Regions from separate parts of the Hominiventricola aquisgranensis genome, predicted to be linked through region 3. Evidence: riboswitches for the same ligand, from Rfam matches in the RefSeq annotation. Region 3 holds a riboswitch; each other region holds the start of a gene.

Region 1 (3,160 bases), on a different contig from region 3:
ACACTGCATCTCAGTCTGCACAGGGCGTCTATCAGGACGCACAGACCGATCTGTCTGCAAATGCAGGTGATCTGACCGTTCATTTTGTAGACATCGGTCAGGGTGACTGTATGGTCCTCACACAGGATGATCACGCTATGATCATTGATGCCGGTGACAATGACAAAGGAACCCTGGTTCAGTCTTATCTGGAATATCTTGGAATCTCTGAACTGGACTATGCAATACTGACTCATCCGGACGCAGACCATATCGGAGGCGCCGATGTAGTCCTCTACAAATTCGACTGTGATAGGGTACTTATGCCGGATCACAGCTCTGATACGAAAACTTACGAGGATGTGATCCGCGTGATCGATGACAAACAGATTCCGGTGGAGCATCCTGTTCCCGGAGACACCTACACGTTTGGAAATGCTTCTTTCACAGTTCTGTCACCGTCTAAGGAATACAAAGACAATAACAACAACTCCATTGTGATCCGCCTGACTTACGGTAACACTACATTTCTGATGACGGGTGACGCTGAGGAAGAGGCCGAAGAGGATATGCTCTCTTCTGGTCTGCCACTGTCTGCAGACGTGTTAAAGCTCGGTCATCACGGAAGTAGTTCTTCCACCAGCGATGACTTTTTATCCGCTGTAGATCCTACCTGGGCAGTCATCAGCTGTGCAGAGGGAAATAAATATGGTCATCCCCATGCAGAGACCATGAATAAGCTCCGTGCAGCAGGAGTCTCTGTCTTCCGGACGGATGAACAAGGTACGATCACTGCCACCACTGACGGTACTACCATTACCTGGAATACAAGTCCATCGGAGACCTGGCAGACTGGTGAAGGCCGTTCTTCTGAATAAGTACCCATTAGAAATACTTATTTGTATTTTTCTGGAATCTATGTTATATTTCGCTTAGTTATCCGGCGGACACCTGATAACTACTCTGGAGAGTCTCGTAAAACGAGCGCCGAAGGTGTACAGCGGAATGACATAGTTTCCGCCTATCTCTCAGGCAAAAGGACAGGGCATACATATGCAAATGTTCTACTCTTTGGAGGGCTGATATGAATATCAGCTCTTATTTTATTGCCCAAAATGGGCATGTAAGGTAATTACAAGGAGGAAGAAAATGGAAAACTTATTAACTCTGGTCGATTCGGCCAACAGCGTACTCTGGAACGTGATACTGATCGTACTTCTTTGCGGAACCGGTATCTACTACACAATTCGTTTAAAATTCATTCAGATTCGCAAATTCCCGGAAGGATTAAAACATGTATTCGGTAATCTGAACCTCAACGGCGAAAAAGGCAATAACGGTGAGATGACTCCATTCCAGTCTGTTGCCACTGCTATCGCAGCCCAGGTCGGTACCGGTAATCTGGCTGGTGCTGCCACTGCTTTAGTAGGAGGCGGTCCTGGTGCCATCTTCTGGATGTGGCTCAGTGCTTTTTTCGGAATGGCAACTATCTATGCTGAGGCAACCCTGGCTCAGGAATACAAAACTGTAGAACATGGGGAAGTGACTGGAGGTCCGGTCTACTATATCCATGCTGCATTCAAAGGAACTTTTGGAAAAGTGCTTGGCGTACTCTTCTCTATCTTCATTATCCTCGCACTTGGATTCATGGGAAATATGGTACAGTCCAATTCCATCGGAGCTGCATTTGCAGAAGTATTTGCAGCAAGAAATATCAATATCCCGGCGATTGCCATCGGTCTTGTTCTGGCAGTGCTGACAGGCTTCATCTTCGTAGGCGGTACTACAAGACTGGCTGCTGTTGTTGAGAAGATCGTTCCGATCATGGCTGGTATCTATATTATTGGAAGCCTGGTCGTTATTTTGTTGAATATCAATTCTATTCCGACTGCATTTATGCAGATCATCGTTGGTGCATTTAAGCCAAATGCCGTACTCGGCGGTGCTGCTGGTATTACTGTAAGAGAAGCGATCCGTTACGGTGTTGCCAGAGGACTCTTCTCCAACGAAGCTGGTATGGGTTCTACCCCTCATGCACATGCAAGAGCAACAGCTGCTTCCCCACATGACCAGGGTCTGGCTGCCATGATCAGCGTATTCATTGATACTTTTATCATTCTGAACCTGACTGTATTCTCTATCCTGACCACCGGTGCCATGGCAAGCGGAAAGAGTGGAACAGCCCTGACTCAGTATGCATTTTCCTCTGTACTGGGAAGCTTTGGCGACATTTTCATCGCTGTCTGCCTGTTCTTCTTTGCCTTCTCTACTATCCTTGGCTGGCACTTCTTCGGAGCCATCAATGTGAAGCATCTGTTTGGTCAGAAGGGTACAAAGATCTACTCCATGCTGGTGGTTGTATTTATCATCATCGGTTCTACTCTGAAGGTTGACCTGGTATGGTCTTTAGCAGATTTCTTTAACGGATTGATGGTTATTCCTAATGCACTAGCACTTCTTGCATTAAGCGGAGTGGTTGTAGGAATCAGTAAAAAAGCAAAATAGCATTGATTTTACTGGCTTTTCTATCTATAATAGATGAATAGGGATTTTATATTTTATCGTTAAGGAGATTATAACCATGGAAGAAAAACTGACAATGGACGATTTCAAAGAGGAGCTGGAAGCATCCTACAAAGCTGCTGAAGAATCCGGTGCTCAGGATTCTGAGGAACTGGATCCTGTATGGGCAACCCTGCAGCAGTACATGGATGACAAAGAAGTTCTGAATGTAAAAATTGGCGGTGTTGTAAATGCCGGCGTGATCGCTTATGTAGATGGTGTTCGCGGATTCATTCCTGCATCCCGTCTGTCTCTGGATCATGTAGACGATCTGAACGAGTGGCTCAACAAAAAGATCCGTGTCCGCGTGATCACTGTTGATCCTGAGAAAAAACGTCTGGTTCTCTCTGCAAGAGAGATTCTTCGCGATGAAGCGCGTGCAGAAGCAAAGCAGAAAGAAAAGGAAGCATTCGACCAGATCAAAGTCGGCGATGTACTGGACGGAAAAGTAGAGAATCTGAAAGATTACGGTGCATTTATTCGTCTGGCAAATGGTCTGTCTGGTCTGGTACACGTATCTCAGATTTCTGATAAACGTGTCACATCACCGGAGAAAGTACTGAAAGTTGGACAGGATGTACAGGTCAAAGTCATTGCTATCAAAGATGGCAAGCTGTCT
Region 2 (3,160 bases), on a different contig from region 3:
TGCAAAAGAAGCCCCTATTAACGATGAAAACAACAAGAAAAAATCAGGATATTTTATTTCGGATAATCTGTCTTTATTTTATTATAAATATATTTTTAGAAATATGTCGAGACTGAATATTATGGACCCTGATGTTTTCTATGACAGATATATTTCAGATGATTTTGAAACGAAATATGTGCCGAAAAGTTTTGAACGGATCTGCAAACAGTATCTGATCAGAAAAAATCGAAAAGGTCTGATGGATGAGATCTTTGAAAAGATAGGAAAATATTATTATGATGATCCTGCTGAAAAGAAGAACGGGGAATTTGATATTGTAACACAAGATGACAGGGGGTATATTTTCTATGAAGCAAAATTCAGAAAAGATCCTGTCACAGAGAGTATTGTTCAAAATGAAATTCGGCAGGTAGAACAAACTGGTCTGAAATGTTATAAATATGGTTTTTTTTCAAGAGGGGGATTTACTTGTGAAAAAGAAGAAAATCGCATATTGATTGAATTAAGTGAATTGTATAGATGAGGAGCATTGAAATGATATTACAGATTATGATTTTATTATTAGGATTTGTCCTGCTGGTAAAGGGGGCGGACTGGTTTGTGGAAGGTGCAGCCAGTATTGCAAGGAAGCTTGGTATTCCACAGTTGATCGTGGGTCTCACGATTGTTGCCATGGGAACCAGTATGCCGGAAGCAGCTGTCAGTATTACGGCAGCTTTGAATGGTAATGCAGGAATTACCATTGGAAATGTAATTGGGAGCAACATTCTGAATGTATTTTTGATTCTTGGAATCACAGCAGTGATCACCAATGTTGCGATTCAGAAATCAACGTTATATTATGAGATTCCTTTTATGACAGCCATTACAGTTGTAATGATGATATTTGGGAAGACAGCCGCATCCATTCCATTTTCGGAGGGCGTGATTTTCTGGATTCTATTTATTCTGTTTCTGGTGTATCTATTTATTATGGCGAAAAAAGGGACAGGGCAGGAAGAAGAGGAAGCAAGAAATATTCCTGTATGGAAATGCATCCTTTTTATGGTGATCGGCGGATTTATGGTTGTGAAGGGCAGTGATCTTGCAGTGAGCGGGGCATCTGAAATTGCTAGATATTTTGGAATGAGTGAGCGATTTATCGGTCTGACCATCGTTGCATTTGGTACATCTCTTCCAGAGCTGGTGACTTCTGTGATGGCGGCGAAGAAAGGTAATGTAGGGATTGCCATTGGAAATATTGTGGGAAGTAATATCTTCAATATTTTATTTGTCATCGGAACAACAGCACTTATCTGTACGGTTCCATTTGAACCCAAATTCCTGATTGATTCCGGAGTGGCCGTGTTCAGCGGTATATTACTGTGGGTTGGCACGTTCAGACATAAGGAACTTCGAAGATCTTGCGGAATTGTAATGTTGCTGTGTTATGCGGCATATTTTGCATATTTATGCATGTAAGTAATAATATAGTGTGATGCTGCTGTGGATTTTGGGCAGACGTTTTGAATGATTTGTTTTAGGAATTCCTCTTTACAGAATGCCGGATGACATGATATGATATATGTATATATGACCGGCTAACGATTACTCTAGACATCGGTGAATTCACCGGGGCCGAAGAAGCAAAACCTGGAAAGGCATCTTTTTCAGGAAGAAACTGACAGGCAAAAGGAAGGTAATCTCACGGAACTCTGGAGAGAATGGAATCATTCCATCGCCTACGTGGCTATAACCAACTGGCAAAAGGACAGAGGGCAACAGATGTACAATAAGGCATCTGTGCGCTCTGTTTTTGTTTGTTTTAAAACAAAGTGCATCATATATGGAGATGCAATAAGACAAATGGAGGATAGAATAAACAATGAGAATGATGTTGGTTGGAGCCGGAGCAGTCGGTGAAAGTATGTTGAAGATTTTAAAATGGCGCGATCCAAAGGGAGAATGGCTGTCTTATGTGCTGGTGGGGGACTATGATGCTTCCAGAGCGCAGGAGGTAGTGGATCTTCTGGCAGATGAGCGCTTTTCTTATGCGCAGATCAATGCAACAGACAAGGAACAGATGAAGGACCTGATCCAGGATCATAAGATTGACTTTGTGATGGATGCGGCACCGCCATTTGCCAGTAACTATATTTTTGATGCTGCCTATGAAGCCGGAGCTAATTATGCCAATATGGGAACCTGGTCTGTTCCTATGGAGGAACCAGCATATGGCCTTGGAATTGAGAACAGCTACACGGAACCTATGACAAAATATAATTTTGATCGGCATGAACAGTGGAAGAAAAAGGGACAGATGGCAGTGATCTGTCTTGGTATCGATCCGGGTGTGGTCAATGTCTTTGCAAAGTATGCGGCAACCCATCTGTTTGACAGGATGACAGAAGCACATGTGAAAGATGGTGGAAATCTTTCTGTGCCAGGAGCAGACCCGGATGCGATCCAGTTTGGATTCAATGTATGGACGGTTCTGGATGAAGTGATGAATCCCAATGTGGAGTATGATCAGGAAAAGGGCGGACTTATTGTAGAAAAAGCCTTTGCCGGCCAGGAGACATTTCTGATGCCGGATGGAGTCGGTGAAAATACACTGGTTAAAGTAGAGCATGAGGAAGTTGTGACATTTGCCCGTTTTCTGAAGCAGTATGGACTTAAAAAGGCAACGTTCAAGATCAGCCTTGATGACAATCTGATCACAGCACTGAAGGTGATCGATCATCTGGGCCTTCGCAGTCTGAAGCCGGTGCAGGTGGGCAATGTGAAGGTGGTTCCGAGAGATGTGGTAGCAGCCTGTGCACCGCAGCCGAAAGACATCGGAACGGAAATGATTGGTGAGATGCTGGTGGGCGTACATTGTATCGGAGAAAAAGACGGCGCAAGAAAAGAGTATTTCCTGTATCAGAATTTTGATAATCAGGCATCAATGGCACGTTGGGGTTCTCAGGCAGTAGTGGCTCAGACCGGATTTGGCGCAGCACTGGCAATTGAACTGATCGGCAGAGAAATCTGGAAAGAAGCCGGAGTCTTCTCACCGGAATATTTTGATCCGGAACCTTATCTGAAGTTGATGGATGAGACTGGATATGAATGGCATGTGATGGAACTGCCAGTAAAAGAAAAGTAAGAAAAGTCAGGCAGCACTGTAAAAAAGTGC
Region 3 (3,160 bases):
CAAATACAAATCCAATCAGGTCAATCATCTGAAACTCTACTTTCAACCACAGCACAGAGATCACCGTTGCTGCCACAGGCTCTACACACGCAAGCATGCTCGCATTGGTTGCTCCTACCATCTGCACACCTGTCAGGTAGCAGTAAAATGCCAAGATCGTTCCCAGCAAAATGATGACTGCCAGTGCCAGAATGGTCTCCCCATCCACAACAGGATGGATCTTCCATGGCTGCCGCAGCGCTGTCAATGCCAGACCGCCGATAAACATACCCCATCCGATGGTCAGAAGTGTCGTATATTTTTTCATCAAATATGCAGGCTGCAACGTGTAAACAACCAGTGCTACCGCCGCCACCATTCCCCAGAACAATGCCTGTGGCAGAATTGCCAGTTCTGACGGATTTCCATGGGTTGCCAGAATAAATGTTCCGAACATAGAGCAGAACAATGCAACCACCTCATATATTTTCGGTCTTCTGCGGTTCCGAATACACAGATACACAAGGATCATGGCCGGTCCTGTGTACTGCAGCACCGTGGCTGTTCCTGCGTTGGAATACTGGATCGTTGTGAAATACCCGTATTGACAAAGCATCATGCCAATAAGCGCAAAGATCAGAATGTCCCGCCGCCCCCGCGCTTCTCTCCACATGGCAAATACATTTTCTCTGTCTTTGATGAATAACAGAAGCAGAATCAATGCTCCGGCTCCGGTCAGTCGGATCGGTACCAGCCAGTCCGATGTCACTTCTTTATATTGAAACAAAAACTGGCCACAGCTTCCGCACAATCCCCAGAATACAGCACCTGTCAAAGTCATAATAATCCCCAATGCCTGTCTGTTCTTTTCCGTATTCATCTCTTCTGCCTCCTGAATGGGTCTGTAACATAAATCTCTGCCCATCATACCTTATCTATGAAAAAAAATCCAGTCCCTGACTTCCTTTTATAATTTTCAGAATTTTTTTATGTTTTTCTAAAAACAATTATTTTTTCATTGACGTTTTCAGTATCTTATGCTAGCATAAGGTTAATTTAAGACATCGAATGACGAAACCGGGAGAGACACAAGAATGTGCGCCGAAGGGGATGAAGAACTCTCAGGCAAAAGGACCTGTTTCCGACGAATCTCTGGAAAGCAGCAACGAAGTTGCACCGAAGAAGCAACCGATTACAACAGTTCGGGTAATCTTTCAGGTTAAGATGACAGAGCGCAGAACAAATTTACGTTTGTTCTGCGCTTTTTTGTTATCAAAAATCTCTTCATCCATCATTTTGATGTCAGAAAAGGAGGAATGCACCTATGGAAAAAACAACACCGCTCTATGCCACCCATCAGGCACACGGAGGCAAGATCGTTCCCTTTGCAGGTTATCTTCTGCCAGTCCAGTACCAGACTGGTGTGATTGCTGAACATATGGCAGTCCGTGAAGCCTGCGGTCTCTTTGATGTATCCCATATGGGAGAAATTCTTTGTGAAGGTCCTGGCGCGCTGAAGCTGCTCAATCATCTGCTGACCAATGATTTCACTAACATGTATGACGGTCAGGCCAGATACAGTCTCATGTGCTATGAAGACGGAGGCTGTGTGGATGATCTGATCGTTTACAAAGTACGGGATGAACATTATTTCATTGTCGTAAATGCAGCCAACAAGGATAAGGATTTTGCATGGATGAAAGCACATGAGCAGGATGTAGAGGGAGCCGTTCTCACAGACATTTCCGATTCCGTTGCTCAGATTGCTGTGCAAGGGCCAAAAGCCCACGAGATATTGGCAAAGCTTCTGCCGGAAGAGGATTTTCCGGTGAAATACTATAGCGCCTGCTTCGACCGAACCATCGGCGGCATGCGCTGCGTAGTCTCCAAGACTGGTTACACCGGATCGGCCGGATATGAACTTTATCTTGCTGCAGAAGATGCCGCTTCCATGTGGGAACTTCTGCTGAAGACAGGCAAAGAAGAAGGGCTGATCTGCTGTGGACTGGGTGCCCGCGATACGCTCCGACTGGAAGCTGGTATGCCTCTGTATGGTCATGAGATGAACGAGACTGTCACCCCTCTGGAGACCGGACTTGGCTTCTGCGTAAAGTTTTCCAAAGAAGAATTTATCGGAAAAGAAGCTCTGGAAAAAAGTGAACCAGTCAAAACCCGCGTAGGACTGAAAGTCACCGGCCGGGGTATTGTCAGGGAACATATGCCAGTATTCTCCGGTGATACACAGGTCGGAATGACTACCTCTGGCACGCATGCTCCCTACCTTGGCTATCCGATCGCCATGGCTCTTGTAGACAAAGCATATGCTGAGATTGGAACAAAACTGACTGCCGATGTCCGCGGCCGCAAAGTAGAGATGGAAGTAGCCGCTCTTCCGTTCTATTCCAAAACCAAATAATCATTTTAATAAAATCATAGGAGGATCTATTATGAACTGTCCAGAAACATTACGTTATTCCAAATCACATGAATGGGTAAAAATGGAGGAAGGAATCGCTGTGATCGGTCTTACCGACTACGCACAGAGTGAGCTTGGTGATCTGGTATTTGTCAATCTGCCGGAGGTAGATGATACTGTTACCGCTGGAGAAGCACTGGGCGATGTTGAATCTGTCAAAGCTGTATCCGATATTTTCTGCCCGGTATCCGGAACGGTCTGCGAAGTCAATGAAGAACTTCTGGATCATCCGGAGCTGATCAACGAAGCTCCATATGATGCATGGCTCATTAAAGTAAAAGAAATCACCGATGAAGAAGAGCTTCTCGATGCTGCTGCATATGAAGCTCACTGTCAGGCAGAAAGCGAAGGCTAATCTGCCAGAATCTATCTACAGGAGGTAACTGACATGGGTTCTTACATACCAAGTACCAGAGAAGAACGTCTCTCGATGCTGGAATCCATCGGCATACATTCTTTTGATGAACTGTATGCCGATATTCCAGAAAAGCTTCGCTTCAAAGACGGTCTCTCTTTGCCATCCGGACTTTCCGAACTGGAAGTATCCCGGAAGATGGAAGAGATTGCTGAAAAAAATACACAATTTACTCATATTTTCAGAGGGGCCGGATCCTATCATCACTATATTCCGGCCATTGTAAAACAAGTCACTTCAAAAGAAGAATTTATTACTGCATACACTCCCTATCAGGCAGAGATCAGCCA

The links. A riboswitch is a leader RNA that binds a small molecule or an ion and turns the genes downstream of it on or off. The one in region 3 is predicted to bind glycine.
Region 1: linked by a shared signal. The riboswitch ahead of WMO62_RS04700 (alanine/glycine:cation symporter family protein) and the one ahead of gcvT (glycine cleavage system aminomethyltransferase GcvT) in region 3 are both predicted to bind glycine.
Region 2: linked by a shared signal. The riboswitch ahead of WMO62_RS01405 (saccharopine dehydrogenase family protein) and the one ahead of gcvT (glycine cleavage system aminomethyltransferase GcvT) in region 3 are both predicted to bind glycine.

What each region holds. Positions count from the first base shown of each region.
Region 1 is NZ_JBBMFC010000006.1:51,955-55,114, reverse strand. It holds gene WMO62_RS04705 (ComEC/Rec2 family competence protein) at 1-857, shown strand, start outside; glycine riboswitch at 933-1,033, shown strand; gene WMO62_RS04700 (alanine/glycine:cation symporter family protein) at 1,129-2,484, shown strand; gene WMO62_RS04695 (S1 RNA-binding domain-containing protein) at 2,561-3,160, shown strand, end outside.
Region 2 is NZ_JBBMFC010000002.1:79,789-82,948, forward strand. It holds gene WMO62_RS01395 (ATP-binding protein) at 1-526, shown strand, start outside; gene WMO62_RS01400 (calcium/sodium antiporter) at 538-1,464, shown strand; glycine riboswitch at 1,688-1,767, shown strand; gene WMO62_RS01405 (saccharopine dehydrogenase family protein) at 1,868-3,130, shown strand; gene WMO62_RS01410 (hypothetical protein) at 3,137-3,160, opposite strand, start outside.
Region 3 is NZ_JBBMFC010000027.1:26,374-29,533, forward strand. It holds gene WMO62_RS13230 (DMT family transporter) at 1-859, opposite strand, end outside; glycine riboswitch at 1,048-1,126, shown strand; gene gcvT (glycine cleavage system aminomethyltransferase GcvT) at 1,304-2,395, shown strand; gene gcvH (glycine cleavage system protein GcvH) at 2,427-2,810, shown strand; gene gcvPA (aminomethyl-transferring glycine dehydrogenase subunit GcvPA) at 2,844-3,160, shown strand, end outside.